3 regions of the Bacillus sp. iso_77 genome follow, and region 1 is predicted to be linked to each of the others. Evidence: a T-box and tRNA genes for the amino acid it is inferred to sense, from the RefSeq annotation. Region 1 holds a T-box; the other regions hold tRNA genes.

Evidence for each region. A T-box is a leader RNA that pairs with one kind of tRNA and senses whether it is charged. The one in region 1 lies ahead of alaS (alanine--tRNA ligase), so its partner is inferred to be a tRNA-Ala.
Region 2: it has a tRNA-Ala gene. The T-box ahead of alaS (alanine--tRNA ligase) is inferred to sense a tRNA for this amino acid. The anticodon was not compared.
Region 3: it has a tRNA-Ala gene. The T-box ahead of alaS (alanine--tRNA ligase) is inferred to sense a tRNA for this amino acid. The anticodon was not compared.

What each region holds. Positions count from the first base shown of each region.
Region 1 covers NZ_CM149683.1:2,386,747-2,394,584, forward strand. Annotated here, with positions in the region: gene alaS (alanine--tRNA ligase) at 1-2,222, opposite strand, end outside; T-box leader at 2,302-2,509, opposite strand; gene AC0VYC_RS12290 (AI-2E family transporter) at 2,553-3,617, opposite strand; gene AC0VYC_RS12295 (amino acid ABC transporter ATP-binding protein) at 3,842-4,570, shown strand; gene AC0VYC_RS12300 (transporter substrate-binding domain-containing protein) at 4,585-5,394, shown strand; gene AC0VYC_RS12305 (amino acid ABC transporter permease) at 5,475-6,128, shown strand; gene AC0VYC_RS12310 (amino acid ABC transporter permease) at 6,145-6,795, shown strand; gene AC0VYC_RS12315 (YrzQ family protein) at 6,834-6,965, opposite strand; gene AC0VYC_RS12320 (hypothetical protein) at 6,986-7,177, opposite strand; gene AC0VYC_RS12325 (PRC-barrel domain-containing protein) at 7,191-7,649, opposite strand; gene recD2 (SF1B family DNA helicase RecD2) at 7,740-7,838, opposite strand, start outside.
Region 2 covers NZ_CM149683.1:28,479-36,316, reverse strand. Annotated here, with positions in the region: rRNA gene AC0VYC_RS00180 (23S ribosomal RNA) at 1-1,720, opposite strand, end outside; tRNA gene AC0VYC_RS00175 (tRNA-Ala) at 1,819-1,894, opposite strand; tRNA gene AC0VYC_RS00170 (tRNA-Ile) at 1,909-1,985, opposite strand; rRNA gene AC0VYC_RS00165 (16S ribosomal RNA) at 2,082-3,630, opposite strand; gene AC0VYC_RS00160 (pro-sigmaK processing inhibitor BofA family protein) at 3,907-4,170, opposite strand; gene AC0VYC_RS00155 (YaaL family protein) at 4,237-4,461, opposite strand; gene recR (recombination protein RecR) at 4,480-5,076, opposite strand; gene AC0VYC_RS00145 (YbaB/EbfC family nucleoid-associated protein) at 5,092-5,415, opposite strand; gene dnaX (DNA polymerase III subunit gamma/tau) at 5,441-7,153, opposite strand; RNA gene ffs (signal recognition particle sRNA large type) at 7,484-7,748, opposite strand; gene tadA (tRNA adenosine(34) deaminase TadA) at 7,825-7,838, opposite strand, start outside.
Region 3 covers NZ_CM149683.1:7,166-15,003, forward strand. Annotated here, with positions in the region: gene gyrA (DNA gyrase subunit A) at 1-1,979, shown strand, start outside; rRNA gene AC0VYC_RS00040 (16S ribosomal RNA) at 2,346-3,894, shown strand; tRNA gene AC0VYC_RS00045 (tRNA-Ile) at 3,991-4,067, shown strand; tRNA gene AC0VYC_RS00050 (tRNA-Ala) at 4,082-4,157, shown strand; rRNA gene AC0VYC_RS00055 (23S ribosomal RNA) at 4,256-7,186, shown strand; rRNA gene rrf (5S ribosomal RNA) at 7,248-7,363, shown strand; gene AC0VYC_RS00065 (YaaC family protein) at 7,375-7,838, opposite strand, start outside.

The sequences.
Region 1 (7,838 bases):
AAATCAGCCTGCAAGGAAGCGATGCGTTTTGGTACATCTTTTGTATTTGATTTCAGTTCATTAGCTGCCTTTTCTAAAATCGCAAGCTGATCATTTAATTCTTCATAAGCACCTTTACCTGTTACAGCCTCAATACGGCGTGTTCCAGCACCAATACCCGATTCAGATGCAATTTTAAACAATCCGATCTCCGCAGTGTTTTGAACGTGACAGCCTCCGCATAACTCGATGCTGTAATCACCCACTTGCACCACACGGACAATATCGCCATACTTCTCGCCAAACAGCGCCATTGCGCCCATTTCTTTTGCTTCAGCAATTGGTTTCAGGTCAATGGCAACCGAAATGCCTTCCCAAATCTTTTCGTTGACGATTTTTTCAATTTGTGACAATTCTTCTTTTGTTACTTGTCCAAAGTGAGAAAAGTCAAAGCGAAGTCTGTTTTCATTCACAAGTGAACCCGCTTGGTTAACGTGGCTGCCCAATACATCTTTTAGCGCTTGGTGCAAAAGATGTGTCGCTGTGTGATTTTTCACAATGCCTTTTCGAAGCGCTGATTCGACTTCCGCAGTGACTTCAATGCCTTTTTGAACCGTACCACTTACGACGACTCCTTCGTGGACATGCTGGCCGTTTGGCGCCTTTTTCACATCTTTGATATCAATGATCGCTTCGGCACTTTTTAACGTTCCTTTATCCGCCACTTGTCCGCCGCTTTCCGCATAGAAAGGTGTTTCATCTAATAAAATTTGCACCGTTTCCCCTTCGTGAGCTTCTGTGACAATTTCACCGTTTTGAAGCAATTCGATAATACGAGCATCTGCAGTTAAATTTTCATAGCCCACAAACGTACTTTCTGCTTTAATATCGCCTAAAGCCCCGCCTTGAACCTGCATACTACCTACATCTTGTCTAGCATTTCTTGCACGTTCACGCTGCTTCTCCATTTCTAGCTGGAAGCCTTCACGATCGACTGTCATGTTCTCATCTTCTGCATATTCTTCTGTGAGTTCGACCGGGAATCCATATGTGTCATAAAGCTTAAACACATCTTTACCGGAAATTTGTGAGCTGCCATTGTCTCGTTCTTTTTTGATCACTTCTGATAAAATGGCTAACCCTTCATTCAGTGTCTCATGGAAACGCTCTTCTTCATTTTTGATCACTTTTGCAATAAATTCTTCTTTTGCTTGAACATCTGGATAGAAATCCTTCATGATCTCCGCAACAACTGGAACTAGGTCATACATAAATGGACGGTGGATATGGATCGTTTTTGCATAACGCACAGCACGGCGCAGCAAACGTCTTAACACATAACCTCGGCCTTCATTAGAAGGAAGTGCTCCGTCACTTACGGCAAAGGCAACAGTACGAATGTGATCAGCAATGACTTTAAATGCTGTATCCTTTTCTTTCGACTCACCGTAGCTTTCTCCAGAAATTGTTTCTACCGCACGGATAATCGGCATGAATAGGTCTGTGTCAAAGTTCGTCGGTACGTTTTGAATCACAGAGACCATACGCTCAAGACCCATTCCTGTATCAATGTTTTTCTTCGGAAGCGGTGTGTATGTACCATCTGGATTATGGTTAAATTCAGAAAAAACAAGATTCCATACTTCTAGATAACGTTCATTTTCTCCGCCTGGATATAATTCAGGGTCGTTCATGTCGTTGCCATATGCTTCGCCGCGATCATAGAAAATTTCTGTATTCGGACCACTTGGCCCCTCGCCAATATCCCAGAAGTTGCCCTCTAGACGAATAATTCGTTCCTCAGGGACACCAATTTTATCTCTCCAAAGAACATACGCTTCTTCATCCTCTGGATGTACCGTTACAGATAACAGATTCGGATCAAAGCCAATCCACTCGTCACTTGTGAGGAATTCCCAAGCCCATTCGATTGCCTCTTCTTTGAAATAGTCTCCAATAGAGAAGTTGCCCAGCATTTCAAAAAACGTATGATGGCGTGCTGTTTTCCCTACATTTTCAATGTCATTTGTACGAATTGATTTTTGTGCGTTGCAAATACGCGGATTCTCAGGCACGACGCGGCCATCGAAGTATTTCTTTAATGTTGCCACCCCGCTGTTAATCCATAAAAGTGTTGGATCGTCATGCGGTACGAGGGACGCACTCGGTTCGACAGCATGTCCTTTTTCTTTAAAAAAATCTAAAAACATTTGACGTACTTGAGCTGAAGTTAAAGTTTTCATCATAAATCCTCCTTTTTTATTCCTCAATCTTCACACAAACGAAAAAACATCCCGCCCTATGCAAGCAAAAAACTACTTACACAGGGACGAGATGCTCTCGCGGTACCACCCTGATTATAGACATATGCGTCTATCACCTTCACATCCGATAACGCCGGAAGAGAGCGGCAGTGTTTATCTGCACTCGGGACTAGCTTCCGTTAAAGGTCTGATAAGGCTTTTCTCAGCAAACAAAGCCTCTCTCTGCAACAGCTTTTTAACGTACTCGGGTCCGTCATTGAATTCAATATGTATGAATCGAAATTATTATAGACAACTCGGCTCGTCTTGTCAATGAACGCTTCGTCTCATGTGAATATATTGCACAATGATGACCCTCATAATAGCTGCGGACGGCACGGCTAAAATCATTCCAATCAAGCCAAACAGCTCACCTCCAGCGAGTAACACCAGCATGATTACGACAGGATGCATATGCAGGCTTCTCCCGACAATGATCGGACTCAGTACATTGCTTTCTAAAAATTGAAGCACGGCTACTGTAATTAGCACAATGATCACTGACTTCACTGAGATGGTAAAAGCGATAAAGACAGCTGGAATCGCTCCAATAATCGGGCCAAAATACGGAATGACATTCGTTGCACCGATTAACATACCTAGTACAAGCGGATATGGAATATGAAACAGCCAAAGAACAATGGCAGCAGCTCCCCCAATTAAAGAACAGACAAGCAATTGCCCTCTAATATAATCCCCAAGTGAGTCATCCACTGCTTTCACAAAGGCATGTCCCCTTTTTCGGAAGCTTGGCGGGGTTAAATACCATGCTGCCCGCTTCATCGTGTTCATATCTTTCACCATATAAAAGACAAGAAAAGGAATAAGTGCAGCAACTAAGGCGTAATCAAGCAGTACTTTACAGCTAAGAATCATCCGCTCTGCCCCATTTGCGGCATACGTCTCAGATTGGACAATAAAACGATCCAGTCGTTCATGTAGTCCATCAGGCCAGTGGCTTGTATGACGATGAACATGCGATAAAGCACCATTATACGTTTCGGCAAGCATGGGAATTTGCTCCGACAATTCATTTAACTGAGCGATTAAAACCGGTGCCCCTTTATACACAGCCAAACCAATGCCGCCAAAAAACAGCACATATATCAATAAGAGACTGACCGTCCTTGGCAAACCTCGCTTATGTAGTCTTTCAACAATGGGATAAAGAAGATAAGAAATAAAAATAGCGATAAGAAGCGGGATCAAAACCGCTTTGAGCAATAAAAAAATAGGCATCCATAACTCGTCTAGCTGAACCAAAATGAGTAAAGACGCAAGGACAAGCAGTACACCTGCAGCATATATTAGAAACTCGATCGGACGTTTCTTCACCTTTTTCACCTCTCTTCTTATTGTTTAACCAACTTCTGCAATTATCCATGTAAATAAAATTTGTCCTAACTTTGTTAAAAATGAATACACATGAAACATACGGCTCCATCCAAAGTCACTGTTTGCTGTAAAATCTCGTTAGAAAATATTCCATTATTTTCTTATTTCTGCCTCATTTATGCTAGAATCCGCTTTAACTCAATCATTAGAAGAGGAGGTTCTTCATGATCACATTCGAAGAAGTCAACAAGCATTACGGCCAGTTCCATGTACTTAAGGACATTAACCTACATATTCAAAAAGGTGAGGTTGTTGTGATCATCGGTCCTTCAGGGTCTGGAAAAAGCACGATGCTCAGATGTATCAATCGTCTTGAAAGCATTGATGAAGGAAAAGTCCTTGTCAATCAAGTGTCTGTTCAGCATCCGAAAACCAACATCAATCTCATCAGGCAAAATATCGGGATGGTGTTTCAGCACTTCCATCTTTATCCGCATAAGACGGTGCTTGAAAACATTATGCTTGCGCCGATGAAGGTTAAAAAAGTGAGCAAAGAAGAAGCAAAGGAAACAGCTGAATTTTATTTAAATAAAGTTGGCATTCCTGAAAAAGCAGACACCTACCCTTCTAGACTCTCAGGAGGACAGCAGCAGCGTGTGGCAATCGCAAGGGGACTTGCAATGAAACCTGAGGTCATGCTTTTCGATGAACCAACATCAGCTCTTGATCCAGAGATGATCGGTGAGGTGCTAGATGTGATGAAACAGCTGGCAAGGGAAGGAATGACAATGGTCGTTGTCACGCACGAGATGGGATTTGCCCGTGAAGTCGCAGACCGCATTGTGTTTATTGATGAAGGAAGAATTCTTGAAGAATCTACACCAGCTGCCTTTTATGAAAAACCGCGCGAGAAACGCGCTCAGCTCTTTTTAAGCCGTATTTTAAATCACTAGGGGGAATGAATTTGATGAAAAAAATGAAACGCTTTGGCCTATTACTGTTGATGACTTTCTGTATGATCGCTCTCGCTGCTTGTGGATCTGCCGAGAAAGGCTCAACTGATGCAAAACAAGGCAGCTCATTAGAAGCCATTAAGAAAGACAAAAAAATCGTTTTCGGTGTGAAAAACGATACTCGTTTATTCGGTCTAAAAAATCCTAGTAGCGGGGATATTGAAGGGTTTGATATTGATATCGCAAAAGCGATCACTAAAGAAATGCTCGGTGATGAAGGAAAAGCAGAATTCAAAGAAGTGACATCTAAAACAAGAATTCCTTTACTGCAAAAAGGAGATATTCATGCCATTGTTGCCACAATGACGATCACAGAAGAGCGTAAAAAAGAGGTCAATTTCTCAGATGTTTACTTTGAAGCAGGACAATCACTGCTTGTGAAAAAAGGCAGCGACATTCAATCGATTGATGATCTTAAAAAAGGTACGAAGGTGCTTGCAGTGAAAGGGTCCACTTCTTCTCAAAACATTCGCGAAAAAGCACCAGAAGCATCCGTTTTAGAATTTGAAAATTACCAAGAAGCCTTTACAGCCTTAAAATCAAATCAAGGGCAAGTTCTGACAACTGATAATGCAATTTTATTTGGCATGGCAGACGAAGATTCAAATTATGAAGTCGTTGGCGGAACATTTACCGATGAGCCTTATGGCATCGCTGTGAAAAAAGGCGATGAAAAATTGACAGAAGCCATTAATAAAGCGTTAAAGGCATTAAAAGATAATGGAGAGTATGACAAGATTCATAAAAAATGGATCAAAGAATAATCAATTGACTCGATCAATCTCAACACCCTCAGGAGAGCCGCTTGCCGGCTCCTCTATTGATTAGGAAGGAAGTGAACTGATTGCTGCGGTTTTCCATTTTAACTGAGAACTTCCATCTTTATTTAGAAGGGTTTAAATATACGATTGGTGCAAGTGTCATTGCGTTGATTGGAAGCTTTTTCATCGGTACACTCATTGCCATTATGAGAATTGCGCCACTAAGGCCGCTCAACTGGTTAGGGACGGCTTACGTGGAATTTATTCGGAATATTCCGTTATTATTGATCACCTTTGTGTTCTTTTTTGGTTTACCGGTACTTGGCATTGTGGCAGATGGCTTTACAGCAGGAACCATTGCCCTCTCCATTTATACGTCTGCTTTTATCGCTGAAGCCATTCGTGCAGGTATACAAGCTGTACCGCTTGGACAAATGGAAGCAGCTAGAGCTTCTGGTCTGTCATATAGCGGAACGATGCGATATATTATTCTGCCGCAAGCAATCAAAATTGTCATTCCACCACTTGGGAATCAATTTATCAACCTTGTGAAAAACTCGTCTATTTTAGGTGTCATTGCAGGGTTTGATCTGATGTACCAAGGAGACCTTATCGCTTCGAGAACGTTTGTGACATTTGATGTATACATCTTTGTTGCCATGTTCTATCTTCTATTGACCATTCCGCTTAGTCTAGGCGTTGGTTATTTAGAAAAAAGATTAGCCCGAAGCCACTAGAAAGGAGGAAAACACAATGGATTTTATAGGTGCCTACCAGCCCGATCATCTCGCCTTTTTACTTGAAGGATTTGCTGTCACCTTAAAAGTGGCTTTTATCTCCATCATTTTAAGCTTTATCATCGGATTAGTCGTTGGCACATTGAGGTTCGCACAAATCCCTATTTTATCAAAGGTGCTTGCGGTCATTGTTGAAACCGTTCGGAACCTGCCGCTTTTGCTGATCATCTTTTTTACGTATTTCGCCCTGCCTGAAATCGGCATTAAGCTAAGCATTACAGCCTCTGCCATTGCGGCTTTAACCGTGTTTGAATCTGCCATGCTGTCAGAAATTATTCGCAGCGGATTAAAATCAATTGATAAAGGACAAATCGAAGCGGCCAGATCCTCTGGTTTAACCTATATACAAACATTAAAAATGATTATCATGCCACAGGCATTACGCCGAATGGTCCCGCCGATTGTCAGTCAATTTATTTCTCTTTTAAAAGATACATCGCTTGCCGTTGTGATTGCCCTTCCAGAACTATTGCATCACGCGCAGATTTTAAATGGTCAAAGCCAATCTTATTTACTTCCTATTTTCCTCTTGGCGGCCATGATGTATTTTGTTGTGAACTTCAGCTTGTCTATACTTGCACGGAGATTAGAGTACAGGCAGGCATAAAAAAAGGACATCCGCTCATGGTGGATGTCCCTTTTTGTTTAAAGCATTCGCATAACTCGTTTTCTCATCTTTTTCATATCCCGCTTAGATGGCATATCATATCGACTTGCAAAGTGATATGCGAGTGCACCTGCACCAAGCGTTAATAGTGAAGAAGTCATTTTGCCCATTCGAAATTCCCCCTTAACACTTATAGTTGAATTGAACGTTCATCGTCACTAAACAGGTCGTCTAAACTGCTTAGTGTACCGTCTTCCTCCACTTGGTGAGTAGATATTTTGCCTTTTGACAGTGTCAATTCAATAAAACAGCCCCAGCAATAATATTGATTGACCCCAATTTTTCCGATGTCTTTACATTTGCAATTTGGGCAAATGAGCATACTCAGCACCTCTTTACGTTCGGTTTAGAACAAGTGCTTCTTTTTGAATATCCATCAAGGTTCCGGCAGCATGCAGCTGCTTTCGAATCCCTGATAGCTCTGTAAAGAAGCCGTCCGAGAGTTCATATGCTACGATTGTGCCCGAATTTGTACAAAAGTATACATCTTCCAAAACACCTAATGTTTCACCATCTGGCGTACGGATCATTTTCTTTTTTAATTTCGAAAAGAAGAAGGATGGGGCGGAGGTATCTATCTCGATGCCCTTCTGGCAGCTCACATATAGACCTTTGTCTGTCAGTTTGTCGCCAGCTGAGAATGGAATGAAAGCACAGTCTTTCTTTTTCCCATCTAAAACATATCCCCCGCAGCTGCCGCCGGCTAAAAAGCAAATATCTTTGATCGCCCCAAGTGAATGAGACAGCTCGTCTGTATAGATCGTCAGTCCTTCAAGCTCTCGACATGTTCTCAAAATGTGATCAACCACCTTTTCGGAACAGTCTTATCGTGTGCGTTTCCTCTATGACTCATACGAAGAAATGGCTTCCATGAAGGAAGCCATTTACTCTTGCATAAAATCAAACGGGGTGATTCCCTCCATGCCAATATTGGCATCGTGTACGCTGAAAGGAAGTTCTTTTTGGAGGGCTGCTAGCTCAGC
Region 2 (7,838 bases), 1.4 Mb from region 1:
CGAGTTCCTTAACGAGAGTTCTCTCGATCACCTTAGGATTCTCTCCTCGCCTACCTGTGTCGGTTTGCGGTACGGGCACCTCTCACCTCGCTAGAGGCTTTTCTTGGCAGTGTGGAATCAGGAACTTCGCTACTAAATTTCGCTCGCCATCACAGCTCAGCCTTCACGGGAAACGGATTTGCCTATTTCCCAGCCTAACTGCTTGGACGCGGATATCCAATACCGCGCTTACCCTATCCTCCTGCGTCCCCCCATTGCTCAAATGGTGAGGAGGTGGTACAGGAATATCAACCTGTTGTCCATCGCCTACGCCTTTCGGCCTCGGCTTAGGTCCCGACTAACCCTGAGCGGACGAGCCTTCCTCAGGAAACCTTAGGCATTCGGTGGACGGGATTCTCACCCGTCTTTCGCTACTCATACCGGCATTCTCACTTCTAAGCGCTCCACCAGTCCTTCCGGTCTGACTTCACTGCACTTAGAACGCTCTCCTACCACTGTTCGTAAGAACAGTCCGCAGCTTCGGTGATACGTTTAGCCCCGGTACATTTTCGGCGCAGAGTCACTCGACCAGTGAGCTATTACGCACTCTTTAAATGGTGGCTGCTTCTAAGCCAACATCCTGGTTGTCTAAGCAACTCCACATCCTTTTCCACTTAACGTATACTTTGGGACCTTAGCTGGCGGTCTGGGCTGTTTCCCTTTCGACTACGGATCTTATCACTCGCAGTCTGACTCCCAAGGATAAGTCATCGGCATTCGGAGTTTGACTGAATTCGGTAACCCGGTAGGGGCCCCTAGTCCAATCAGTGCTCTACCTCCGAGACTCTTACCTTGAGGCTAGCCCTAAAGCTATTTCGGAGAGAACCAGCTATCTCCAGGTTCGATTGGCATTTCACCCCTACCCACACCTCATCCCCGCACTTTTCAACGTGCGTGGGTTCGGGCCTCCATTCAGTGTTACCTGAACTTCACCCTGGACATGGGTAGATCACCTGGTTTCGGGTCTACGACCACGTACTCATGCGCCCTATTCAGACTCGCTTTCGCTGCGGCTCCGCATCTTCTGCTTAACCTTGCACGGGATCGTAACTCGCCGGTTCATTCTACAAAAGGCACGCCATCACCCGTTAACGGGCTCTGACTACTTGTAGGCACACGGTTTCAGGATCTATTTCACTCCCCTTCCGGGGTGCTTTTCACCTTTCCCTCACGGTACTGGTTCACTATCGGTCACTAGGGAGTATTTAGCCTTGGGAGATGGTCCTCCCGGATTCCGACGGAATTTCACGTGTTCCGCCGTACTCAGGATCCACTCTGGAGAGAACAACATTTCAGTTACAGGGCTGTTACCTTCTTTGGCGGGCCTTTCCAGACCTCTTCGCTTATATCGTTCCTTTGTAACTCCGTATAGAGTGTCCTACAACCCCAAGAGGCAAGCCTCTTGGTTTGGGCTGTTCCCGTTTCGCTCGCCGCTACTCAGGGAATCGCATTTGCTTTCTCTTCCTCCGGGTACTTAGATGTTTCAGTTCCCCGGGTATGCCTTCTCATACTCTATGTATTCAAGTATGGATACTACTCCATTACGAGCAGTGGGTTTCCCCATTCGGAAATCTCCGGATCAAAGCTTGCTTACAGCTCCCCGAAGCATATCGGTGTTCGTCCCGTCCTTCATCGGCTCCTAGTGCCAAGGCATCCACCGTGCGCCCTTTCTAACTTAACCATTTCTTACTTTAGAAAGAATCACTATGTGTGATGAACTTTGCATTGCATTCAATGTGAATGTATTACTTATTGTTATCTAGTTTTCAAAGAACACGTTGGTGGAGCCTAGCGGGATCGAACCGCTGACCTCCTGCGTGCAAGGCAGGCGCTCTCCCAGCTGAGCTAAGGCCCCGATTTAATAGAAGATGGTGGGCCTGAGTGGACTCGAACCACCGACCTCACGCTTATCAGGCGTGCGCTCTAACCAGCTGAGCTACAGGCCCATCTTTCATATCGAAGATATGATGTTGTAGGATCTTTTGCAAGTTCCTTCAAAACTAAACAAGACGAAAAACGTACGCTGCTCCATATATCCTTAGAAAGGAGGTGATCCAGCCGCACCTTCCGATACGGCTACCTTGTTACGACTTCACCCCAATCATCTGCCCCACCTTCGGCGGCTGGCTCCATAAAGGTTACCTCACCGACTTCGGGTGTTGCAAACTCTCGTGGTGTGACGGGCGGTGTGTACAAGGCCCGGGAACGTATTCACCGCGGCATGCTGATCCGCGATTACTAGCGATTCCAGCTTCACGCAGTCGAGTTGCAGACTGCGATCCGAACTGAGAACAGATTTGTGGGATTGGCTAAACCTTGCGGTCTCGCAGCCCTTTGTTCTGTCCATTGTAGCACGTGTGTAGCCCAGGTCATAAGGGGCATGATGATTTGACGTCATCCCCACCTTCCTCCGGTTTGTCACCGGCAGTCACCTTAGAGTGCCCAACTGAATGCTGGCAACTAAGATCAAGGGTTGCGCTCGTTGCGGGACTTAACCCAACATCTCACGACACGAGCTGACGACAACCATGCACCACCTGTCACTCTGTCCCCGAAGGGAAAGCCCTATCTCTAGGGTTGTCAGAGGATGTCAAGACCTGGTAAGGTTCTTCGCGTTGCTTCGAATTAAACCACATGCTCCACCGCTTGTGCGGGCCCCCGTCAATTCCTTTGAGTTTCAGTCTTGCGACCGTACTCCCCAGGCGGAGTGCTTAATGCGTTAGCTGCAGCACTAAGGGGCGGAAACCCCCTAACACTTAGCACTCATCGTTTACGGCGTGGACTACCAGGGTATCTAATCCTGTTCGCTCCCCACGCTTTCGCTCCTCAGCGTCAGTTACAGACCAGAGAGTCGCCTTCGCCACTGGTGTTCCTCCACATCTCTACGCATTTCACCGCTACACGTGGAATTCCACTCTCCTCTTCTGCACTCAAGTTTCCCAGTTTCCAATGACCCTCCCCGGTTGAGCCGGGGGCTTTCACATCAGACTTAAGAAACCGCCTGCGAGCCCTTTACGCCCAATAATTCCGGACAACGCTTGCCACCTACGTATTACCGCGGCTGCTGGCACGTAGTTAGCCGTGGCTTTCTGGTTAGGTACCGTCAAGGTGCAAGCAGTTACTCTTGCACTTGTTCTTCCCTAACAACAGAGCTTTACGATCCGAAAACCTTCATCACTCACGCGGCGTTGCTCCGTCAGACTTTCGTCCATTGCGGAAGATTCCCTACTGCTGCCTCCCGTAGGAGTCTGGGCCGTGTCTCAGTCCCAGTGTGGCCGATCACCCTCTCAGGTCGGCTACGCATCGTCGCCTTGGTGAGCCGTTACCTCACCAACTAGCTAATGCGCCGCGGGTCCATCTGTAAGTGACAGCCGAAACCGTCTTTCATCCTTGAACCATGCGGTTCAAGGAACTATCCGGTATTAGCTCCGGTTTCCCGGAGTTATCCCAGTCTTACAGGCAGGTTACCCACGTGTTACTCACCCGTCCGCCGCTAACATCCGGGAGCAAGCTCCCTTCTGTCCGCTCGACTTGCATGTATTAGGCACGCCGCCAGCGTTCGTCCTGAGCCAGGATCAAACTCTCCGAAAAAGTACAAAACCGAAGTTTTGTTTTTCGTCAGCGTTTGACTGACTACCTATGATGTATCATAGGATTTTTTTATAAAAACTCGAATTAACAGGTACGTTTTGTCTTGTTTAGTTTTCAAAGAACTTGTTTACCGCTTCAGAAGCGACTAGAACATCTTATCACATCCAAGTTGTTAGTGTCAACAATTTTTTTGCTATTATGTTTTTTCGTTTCTTCGTCATCAGCGACGTATATTAATTTACCACCATATATAATCAAAGTCAACAATATTTTGCATTAAATAATAAACTTTTCAATTACGACTAAAGCTGCTACACCTGGAATGCCCAACAAACCACTAATTCCGCTCGTTACAGGGTTAATGGAAACATGAAGCCCTAAACTCTCGCCGAATAAATTGAGACAAAATAAAAAAAGAGCGCCTGCGACAAATTTTATTCCGATAAGCCCTAACCATTTGAATGGATTTGCTTGAACACCCGACATAAACAACAATAAAACAGCTAACAAAATTGAACCAATCACAATAACAGGTTCCATAATCCTCTCATCTCCTCTTCATATGAATAGTACAAGCATATGAGAGGATTATGGAAAATAGACCTGCTATCTCCAGTTGTTTAAACGTAAATTTCTCTTTTTCGCTTCTCTCAGATAGAAAAAGTACTTCGCTTGAGCAAGCTTTAATTCGAATAGAATGTCCGGTGAAGGCTCAACGCTATTTGCGACAAGCTTTTTTTGTCTGTTCCATTCTTCCTTTTGCTTAAAAAGCTGTTGAATTAATATCTCATCGAATTCTTTTCGAATTGATTTTCTGCGAAGAAAACCCATGTACCGTACTTCTCCTTCCTACATCTCACGTCTGCCTTCTAGAGCCTTAGAAAGTGTGACTTCATCCGCATACTCTAAATCTCCACCTACTGGGAGTCCGTGAGCAATGCGAGAGAGTTTAATTCCTGATGGTTTCAACAATCTAGAGATATACATGGCTGTCGCTTCTCCCTCAATGTTTGGGTTGGTTGCAAGAATGACCTCTGTGACTTGATCGTCTTGCAATCTTTTTAATAGGTCAGGAATTTTAATATCCTCTGGTCCAATTCCGTCCATTGGTGAAATAGCACCATGAAGCACATGATATAAGCCGTTGTATTCTTTCATTTTTTCCATTGCGATCACATCTTTTGGATCCTGCACGACACAGATCACAGATTGATCTCTTCTTGTATCTTCACAAATATAGCAAGGATCCTGGTCGGTGATATGTCCACAAACAGAACAATAAGTTAAATTACGCTTTGCATTAACAAGTGCCTTCGCAAAATCCAGCACGACATCTTCTTGCATACTAAGAACAAAAAAAGCCAGACGGACCGCAGTTTTAGGTCCGATTCCTGGCAATTTCATAAAGCTATCAATCAGCTTTGATATTGGTTCAGGATATTGCATCTTCAGTTATTCCTCCTAGAATAAACCTGGCATGTTCATTCCTTTTGTGAATTGACCCATTGTTTCATTCGTTAGTTCATCAACTTTTTTCAATGCATCATTTGTTGCTGCAAGTACAAGGTCTTGAAGCATATCGATGTCTTCAGGATCAACAACTTCTTCATTAATCGCCACATCAACGACTTCTTTTTGTCCATTTACTTTTACAGTGACCATGCCGCCACCTGCCGTACCTTCAAGGACTTTTTCTGCAAGCTCTTCTTGAGCCTTAGCCATATCCTTCTGCATTTTTTGCATTTGTTTCATCATTTTTTGCATATTTCCCATTCCACCGCGCATATGAACACCACTCTCTTTCAAATTGTTAATCTTTAATTTCAATTAAATCGGTTCCTACTAACTTCTTTGCTTCTGCAATTAATGGATCTTCTTCAGCAGAAGCTGCCTGACCATCTGCTTGTTCTTCAGGCTGATGATCTCTTAAAAATTCTTCTCTTATTTTACCCCATTGAGCGTCAGGAACGCCAACTAATTCCACTCTTTTTCCTAGCATAGATTCTAGCAGTTGCTCAAGATTGGTTCGAACACCACTTTTATCTTCGGCCACCATCTTACAATGTATTTCAAATTTGAATTTTAAAACAAAGGCATGAGTTGCCGCCGCAACTGGTTCACTATCTGTTAATAGCGCAGCGTGAGATACCTTATTTTGCTGTTTTAATTGGGCAAGAAGCTCTCCCCATTTGCCTTTTATTTTTTCTAGCTCCGGTCGCTTCGCTTCTTTTAAAATCTCATGAATTCGACCGACAGGTGCACGATAACCATTTTTATTACTCGTTTGAGGTCGAGGTGCTTCCGTTTTTGCTTGAGGACTCTGAGACTGAGTCATTGGAACACCCTCAGCTTTTAGCCTAGATAGCTCCTGTTCCAGCCTGTCTATTTTATTCGTTAACGCTGTTAGGTCGGAATCAGCCGGAGATGATACAGCACCAGCCGTTGACTGACAGAGCTTAACCACAGCTACTTCAAAGAAAATTCTAGGATGGTTTGTCCATTTCATTTCCTGATGGCTTTTATTCAGCACTTCAATCGTTTCATAAAGAAACTGAGGTGCCACACGTTCAGAAAGAGCCACAAACTTATCGTCGACTTTGACTTTTTCAAGGACACCTTCAAGATCCGGTGCTGTTTTGTAAAGAAGCATATCTCTAAAGTAGAAGATCATATCCTCTATTAATTTCGCGGCATCTTTCCCCTGTTGAAGCAATTCATTTAACGTATCCAGCGCTATCGCAATATTTTGCTCAAAAATGGCTTCAGCAAGCTGACTAATGAAATGCTGAGATACAGCACCTGTAATGAGCAGTGCATCATCGATTGTGAGCTGTTCACCACTGAATGAGATCGCTTGGTCAAGAAGACTGAGTGCGTCACGCATGCCTCCATCTGCCGCACTAGCAATAATCTCGAGTGAACCCTCTTGTATATTTAGGCTTTCTGCATCTACAATTTTCTCCATTCGTCCAACAATATCTTTTGTCGTGATCCGTTTAAAATCAAATCTCTGACATCTTGATATGATGGTAAGAGGAATCTTATGAGGCTCTGTGGTAGCCAAAATAAAGATACAATGAGCAGGTGGTTCCTCTAGCGTTTTAAGAAGTGCATTAAATGCCCCGATAGAGAGCATATGTACCTCATCTATAATATAAACCTTATATGTAACCGCTGAAGGAGCAAATTTCACTTTATCACGTATATCCCGAATTTCATCTACCCCGTTATTTGAGGCAGCATCTATTTCAATCACGTCTGAAATCGAACCGGTCGTAATCCCTCTACAGGCATCACACTCATTACACGGCTCACTAACAGGTGACTTTTCACAGTTCACTGCTTTCGCAAAAATCTTGGCAGCACTTGTTTTACCTGTTCCTCTAGGACCTGAAAATAAGTAAGCATGAGAAAACTTTTTCTGCAAAAGGGCATTTTGCAACGTTTTTGTGATGTGTTCTTGTCCAACAACATCCTCAAAAACTTGAGGTCTGAACACTCGGTATAAAGCTTGATAACTCACAAATACGCCCTCCTCCATTTATCATCATGTTCATTATACATGATGCAACGACCAATTCAAAAGTACACCTTTATTTTCTAATAAACGAAAAAGAGCATTTCCTTTAAAGACTTTTTACTTTTCTTGAATAAAAAACGTGTTTTCTTGCTTTCTGAAAATGTCTGTCAGATCAACAAGAACTTTCGTTCCCTTTATGAATTGCTTCAAAAATACCTCACCCGAAAATGGCTTTTTTACTATTTGTATAAACAAAACAACTGATATATTCTTTCAATAGCAACAAAAAACTCACCTAGATAAACTAGATGAGTTACATTTAATATTGATTTACCGTGCACCTTCTGTCGATTCGCTACCCCAAGCGTTACTTAAACAGTTAGCTCGGCCCAGGCAACCCTGCGGCACATGAGAGGTTTCACTTAATGCTGCTTCCTTCCGGACCTGACATAGTTCATGAATTCCCATTGCGCAGGACCCAGACGTCAACACCACTTATTTAAGGCAGACCTTGAAGTAAACGAACCTTGAGAAGGGATTCGGCCTCGCTAGAGCGGATTGCGAGTACAGGGCACCGCTACCTCCCCGCTTAGCACGGCAAAATGAATATTAAATTGTTGGTGACGCAGACATAAGTATACCTTCTAAGTGATAAAATTGCAAACGACATCCATTCATTTACTTTTCG
Region 3 (7,838 bases), 1.4 Mb from region 1:
CTGTAGGGATGGCAACGAATATCCCGCCTCACCAACTAGGTGAAGTGATTGATGGGGTATTGGCAATTAGTCAAAATCCTGATATGACGACACAGGAACTAATGGACATCATTCCAGGTCCAGACTTCCCAACTGCGGGACAAATCATTGGCCGAAGCGGTATTCGTAAAGCGTATGAAACAGGACGCGGCTCTATTACATTACGTGCAAAGTCAAATATCGAAGAAACATCTAGTGGTAAGCAGCGCATTATCATCAACGAGATTCCTTACCAGGTTAATAAAGCTCGTTTGATCGAAAAAATCGCTGATCTTGTCCGTGATAAAAAGATTGATGGCATTACAGATCTTCGTGATGAATCTGACCGTAATGGAATGAGAATTGTCATTGAACTACGAAGAGACGCAAACGTCCATGTTCTATTAAACAATCTTTATAAACAAACGACACTTCAAACGTCCTTCGGTATTAACTTGCTTGCACTTGTTGATGGACAGCCGAAAGTGTTGTCTCTCAAACAATGTCTTGAATATTACCTTGAGCATCAGAAAGTGATCATTCGTCGAAGAACGGCGTATGAATTGCGTAAAGCGGAAGCAAGAGCTCATATTTTAGAAGGCTTAAGAATTGCGCTTGATCACTTAGATGAGGTCATTGCCTTAATTAGAGGCTCTCAAACTGCTGAAATTGCAAGAAATGGTTTGATGGAAAACTATAGCTTGTCTGAAAAACAAGCACAGGCCATTCTCGATATGCGACTCCAGCGTTTGACTGGTTTAGAAAGAGAGAAAATAGAAGATGAATACAAAGGGCTTGTTGAATTGATTGCTGAATTGAAAGCCATTCTAGCAGACAATGAGAAAGTTCTAGAAATCATTAGAGAAGAATTAACAGAAATCAAAGAACGCTTCAATGATACGCGCCGCACAGAAATTGTGACAGCGGGTATAGAAACAATCGAAGACGAAGATTTGATTCCTGTTGAAAATATAGTGATCACACTGACTCATAATGGTTATATTAAGCGCCTGCCTGCATCAACATACCGCAGTCAAAAAAGAGGCGGTAAAGGTGTACAAGGAATGGGAACCAACGAAGATGATTTCGTTGAACAGCTGATCTCAACATCTACGCACGATACGATTCTCTTCTTCTCTAATAAAGGGAAGGTCTATCGAGCGAAGGGCTATGAGATCCCTGAATTTGGACGAACAGCGAAAGGGATTCCGATTATTAACCTTCTTGAAGTAGAAAAGGGAGAGTGGATAAACGCCATTATTCCAGTCAGCGAATTTGATGAAGATTCGTATCTCTTCTTTACAACAAGACACGGTGTATCGAAACGAACGTCATTGTCTCAATTTGCAAACATCCGTAACAACGGTTTGATTGCACTCAGCCTGCGTGATGAAGATGAATTGATGGCTGTTCGTTTAACCAATGGTGAAAAACAAATCATCATCGGAACGAAAAAAGGAATGCTCATTCGTTTCGACGAGACAGATGTTCGTGAAATGGGACGTACAGCAGCTGGAGTTAAAGGGATCACACTTTCTGAGGATGACATCGTCGTTGGAATGGAAATCCTTGAGCCAGATGCAAACGTATTGATCGTAACTGAAAAAGGTTATGGTAAATTAACGCCTGAAAAAGAATATCGTGTCCAAAGCCGTGGTGGTAAAGGTCTGAAAACGTGCAAGATCACTGACAACAACGGTCCGCTTGTTGCAGTGAAGGCGACTAACGCTGAAGCTGAAGAAGACTTGATGATTATCACAGGCAGTGGTGTCATCATTCGTATGGCCGTTTCAGATATCTCCACAACAGGCCGAGTCACTCAAGGTGTCCGTCTGATCCGTCTAGGTGATGATGAACATGTCGCTACAGTGGCATTAGTAGAACAATCACCAGAAGACGATGAAGAGAATAGTGAAGAAAACGTAGAAAATGTAGAGTCAGATCAAGAGCAATCTGAGTAAAAATAAAGCCGGTTTTTCACCGGCTTTATTTTTTTTTGAAAAAACATGATTTTTTTTGAAGTTTATAATGCTTTTTTCATAGATATGTGTTAATCTTTCAAAGGAGCAAAAAGAGGCTCTATTTTTTATCTCTTTCATAACAAAAACTTCTTAAAAAAATAAAATGTTTTTCAAGAAAAATGTTGACTATTGATAGAGATATATGATATATTTAAGTGGTCGCTTTGAGAGAGTGACAAACAAGTTCTTTGAAAACTAAACAAGACAAAACGTACCTGTTAATTCGAGTTTTTATAAAAAAATCCTATGATACATCATAGGTAGTCAGTCAAACGCTGACGAAAAACAAAACTTCGGTTTTGTACTTTTTCGGAGAGTTTGATCCTGGCTCAGGACGAACGCTGGCGGCGTGCCTAATACATGCAAGTCGAGCGGACAGAAGGGAGCTTGCTCCCGGATGTTAGCGGCGGACGGGTGAGTAACACGTGGGTAACCTGCCTGTAAGACTGGGATAACTCCGGGAAACCGGAGCTAATACCGGATAGTTCCTTGAACCGCATGGTTCAAGGATGAAAGACGGTTTCGGCTGTCACTTACAGATGGACCCGCGGCGCATTAGCTAGTTGGTGAGGTAACGGCTCACCAAGGCGACGATGCGTAGCCGACCTGAGAGGGTGATCGGCCACACTGGGACTGAGACACGGCCCAGACTCCTACGGGAGGCAGCAGTAGGGAATCTTCCGCAATGGACGAAAGTCTGACGGAGCAACGCCGCGTGAGTGATGAAGGTTTTCGGATCGTAAAGCTCTGTTGTTAGGGAAGAACAAGTGCAAGAGTAACTGCTTGCACCTTGACGGTACCTAACCAGAAAGCCACGGCTAACTACGTGCCAGCAGCCGCGGTAATACGTAGGTGGCAAGCGTTGTCCGGAATTATTGGGCGTAAAGGGCTCGCAGGCGGTTTCTTAAGTCTGATGTGAAAGCCCCCGGCTCAACCGGGGAGGGTCATTGGAAACTGGGAAACTTGAGTGCAGAAGAGGAGAGTGGAATTCCACGTGTAGCGGTGAAATGCGTAGAGATGTGGAGGAACACCAGTGGCGAAGGCGACTCTCTGGTCTGTAACTGACGCTGAGGAGCGAAAGCGTGGGGAGCGAACAGGATTAGATACCCTGGTAGTCCACGCCGTAAACGATGAGTGCTAAGTGTTAGGGGGTTTCCGCCCCTTAGTGCTGCAGCTAACGCATTAAGCACTCCGCCTGGGGAGTACGGTCGCAAGACTGAAACTCAAAGGAATTGACGGGGGCCCGCACAAGCGGTGGAGCATGTGGTTTAATTCGAAGCAACGCGAAGAACCTTACCAGGTCTTGACATCCTCTGACAACCCTAGAGATAGGGCTTTCCTTTCGGGGACAGAGTGACAGGTGGTGCATGGTTGTCGTCAGCTCGTGTCGTGAGATGTTGGGTTAAGTCCCGCAACGAGCGCAACCCTTGATCTTAGTTGCCAGCATTTAGTTGGGCACTCTAAGGTGACTGCCGGTGACAAACCGGAGGAAGGTGGGGATGACGTCAAATCATCATGCCCCTTATGACCTGGGCTACACACGTGCTACAATGGACAGAACAAAGGGTTGCGAGACCGCAAGGTTTAGCCAATCCCACAAATCTGTTCTCAGTTCGGATCGCAGTCTGCAACTCGACTGCGTGAAGCTGGAATCGCTAGTAATCGCGGATCAGCATGCCGCGGTGAATACGTTCCCGGGCCTTGTACACACCGCCCGTCACACCACGAGAGTTTGCAACACCCGAAGTCGGTGAGGTAACCTTTATGGAGCCAGCCGCCGAAGGTGGGGCAGATGATTGGGGTGAAGTCGTAACAAGGTAGCCGTATCGGAAGGTGCGGCTGGATCACCTCCTTTCTAAGGATATATGGAGCAGCGTACGTTTTTCGTCTTGTTTAGTTTTGAAGGAACTTGCAAAAGATCCTACAACATCATATCTTCGATATGAAAGATGGGCCTGTAGCTCAGCTGGTTAGAGCGCACGCCTGATAAGCGTGAGGTCGGTGGTTCGAGTCCACTCAGGCCCACCATCTTCTATTAAATCGGGGCCTTAGCTCAGCTGGGAGAGCGCCTGCCTTGCACGCAGGAGGTCAGCGGTTCGATCCCGCTAGGCTCCACCAACGTGTTCTTTGAAAACTAGATAACAATAAGTAATACATTCACATTGAATGCAATGCAAAGTTCATCACACATAGTGATTCTTTCTAAAGTAAGAAATGGTTAAGTTAGAAAGGGCGCACGGTGGATGCCTTGGCACTAGGAGCCGATGAAGGACGGGACGAACACCGATATGCTTCGGGGAGCTGTAAGCAAGCTTTGATCCGGAGATTTCCGAATGGGGAAACCCACTGCTCGTAATGGAGTAGTATCCATACTTGAATACATAGAGTATGAGAAGGCATACCCGGGGAACTGAAACATCTAAGTACCCGGAGGAAGAGAAAGCAAATGCGATTCCCTGAGTAGCGGCGAGCGAAACGGGAACAGCCCAAACCAAGAGGCTTGCCTCTTGGGGTTGTAGGACACTCTATACGGAGTTACAAAGGAACGATATAAGCGAAGAGGTCTGGAAAGGCCCGCCAAAGAAGGTAACAGCCCTGTAACTGAAATGTTGTTCTCTCCAGAGTGGATCCTGAGTACGGCGGAACACGTGAAATTCCGTCGGAATCCGGGAGGACCATCTCCCAAGGCTAAATACTCCCTAGTGACCGATAGTGAACCAGTACCGTGAGGGAAAGGTGAAAAGCACCCCGGAAGGGGAGTGAAATAGATCCTGAAACCGTGTGCCTACAAGTAGTCAGAGCCCGTTAACGGGTGATGGCGTGCCTTTTGTAGAATGAACCGGCGAGTTACGATCCCGTGCAAGGTTAAGCAGAAGATGCGGAGCCGCAGCGAAAGCGAGTCTGAATAGGGCGCATGAGTACGTGGTCGTAGACCCGAAACCAGGTGATCTACCCATGTCCAGGGTGAAGTTCAGGTAACACTGAATGGAGGCCCGAACCCACGCACGTTGAAAAGTGCGGGGATGAGGTGTGGGTAGGGGTGAAATGCCAATCGAACCTGGAGATAGCTGGTTCTCTCCGAAATAGCTTTAGGGCTAGCCTCAAGGTAAGAGTCTCGGAGGTAGAGCACTGATTGGACTAGGGGCCCCTACCGGGTTACCGAATTCAGTCAAACTCCGAATGCCGATGACTTATCCTTGGGAGTCAGACTGCGAGTGATAAGATCCGTAGTCGAAAGGGAAACAGCCCAGACCGCCAGCTAAGGTCCCAAAGTATACGTTAAGTGGAAAAGGATGTGGAGTTGCTTAGACAACCAGGATGTTGGCTTAGAAGCAGCCACCATTTAAAGAGTGCGTAATAGCTCACTGGTCGAGTGACTCTGCGCCGAAAATGTACCGGGGCTAAACGTATCACCGAAGCTGCGGACTGTTCTTACGAACAGTGGTAGGAGAGCGTTCTAAGTGCAGTGAAGTCAGACCGGAAGGACTGGTGGAGCGCTTAGAAGTGAGAATGCCGGTATGAGTAGCGAAAGACGGGTGAGAATCCCGTCCACCGAATGCCTAAGGTTTCCTGAGGAAGGCTCGTCCGCTCAGGGTTAGTCGGGACCTAAGCCGAGGCCGAAAGGCGTAGGCGATGGACAACAGGTTGATATTCCTGTACCACCTCCTCACCATTTGAGCAATGGGGGGACGCAGGAGGATAGGGTAAGCGCGGTATTGGATATCCGCGTCCAAGCAGTTAGGCTGGGAAATAGGCAAATCCGTTTCCCGTGAAGGCTGAGCTGTGATGGCGAGCGAAATTTAGTAGCGAAGTTCCTGATTCCACACTGCCAAGAAAAGCCTCTAGCGAGGTGAGAGGTGCCCGTACCGCAAACCGACACAGGTAGGCGAGGAGAGAATCCTAAGGTGATCGAGAGAACTCTCGTTAAGGAACTCGGCAAAATGACCCCGTAACTTCGGGAGAAGGGGTGCTTCTTAGGGTGTTAAAGCCCCGAGAAGCCGCAGTGAATAGGCCCAGGCGACTGTTTAGCAAAAACACAGGTCTCTGCGAAGCCGTAAGGCGAAGTATAGGGGCTGACGCCTGCCCGGTGCTGGAAGGTTAAGAGGAGCGCTTAGCGTAAGCGAAGGTGCGAATTGAAGCCCCAGTAAACGGCGGCCGTAACTATAACGGTCCTAAGGTAGCGAAATTCCTTGTCGGGTAAGTTCCGACCCGCACGAAAGGCGCAACGATCTGGGCACTGTCTCAACGAGAGACTCGGTGAAATTATAGTACCTGTGAAGATGCAGGTTACCCGCGACAGGACGGAAAGACCCCGTGGAGCTTTACTGCAGCCTGATATTGAATGTTGGTACAGCTTGTACAGGATAGGTAGGAGCCTTGGAAACCGGAGCGCTAGCTTCGGTGGAGGCATCGGTGGGATACTACCCTGGCTGTATTGACCTTCTAACCCGCTGCCCTTATCGGGCAGGGAGACAGTGTCAGGTGGGCAGTTTGACTGGGGCGGTCGCCTCCTAAAATGTAACGGAGGCGCCCAAAGGTTCCCTCAGAATGGTTGGAAATCATTCGCAGAGTGTAAAGGCACAAGGGAGCTTGACTGCGAGACCTACAAGTCGAGCAGGGACGAAAGTCGGGCTTAGTGATCCGGTGGTTCCGCATGGAAGGGCCATCGCTCAACGGATAAAAGCTACCCCGGGGATAACAGGCTTATCTCCCCCAAGAGTCCACATCGACGGGGAGGTTTGGCACCTCGATGTCGGCTCATCGCATCCTGGGGCTGTAGTCGGTCCCAAGGGTTGGGCTGTTCGCCCATTAAAGCGGTACGCGAGCTGGGTTCAGAACGTCGTGAGACAGTTCGGTCCCTATCCGTCGCGGGCGCAGGAAATTTGAGAGGAGCTGTCCTTAGTACGAGAGGACCGGGATGGACGCACCGCTGGTGTACCAGTTGTTCTGCCAAGGGCATCGCTGGGTAGCTATGTGCGGACGGGATAAGTGCTGAAAGCATCTAAGCATGAAGCCCCCCTCAAGATGAGATTTCCCATTCCGCAAGGAAGTAAGATCCCTGAAAGATGATCAGGTTGATAGGTCTGAGGTGGAAGCGTGGTGACACGTGGAGCTGACAGATACTAATAGATCGAGGACTTAACCTATATTCTAATGTGAAAAATGAACATTGTTATCTAGTTTTGAGAGAACATTCTCTCCATCAGGTTTGGTGGCGATAGCGAAGAGGTCACACCCGTTCCCATACCGAACACGGAAGTTAAGCTCTTCAGCGCCGATGGTAGTTGGGGGTTTCCCCCTGTGAGAGTAGGACGCCGCCAAGCTTTTCAAAGGATCAGTTCCAATCGGAACTGGTCTTTTTTGTGTTTTCTTCTAGCAGCATCATGATATAAGCCGGAAACTTGTCCTCGGCAATCTCCATATAACGTTCAATCATGACATAATCATCACTAATGTATTGAGATAAAAGCTCGTACCACCATTCTGTTTCGTAGCGGGCAATCATACTGAGATTATACATTAACAAGTAATGGCTGATGATCTCAGGAATCCCTAAAAAGGCATCTCGCGTTGATGGAATGAACCATTGATTCATTTCTAAATCATAATGAAGATGAGTAGCAAGAGCAGGGTTTTCTTCTGAAAATACATCAAATGTTAGTTTTTTAGCTTCTCGTTGCTTAAGTTTCCAAGTTGTATGGAACTCAAAATATTCAATAAAACGTTCGGCAGACATGTTATAGAGCAAGGGAATATGATCTTGAATCAACATGCCATTTGCTTGTTCTACTTTCACTA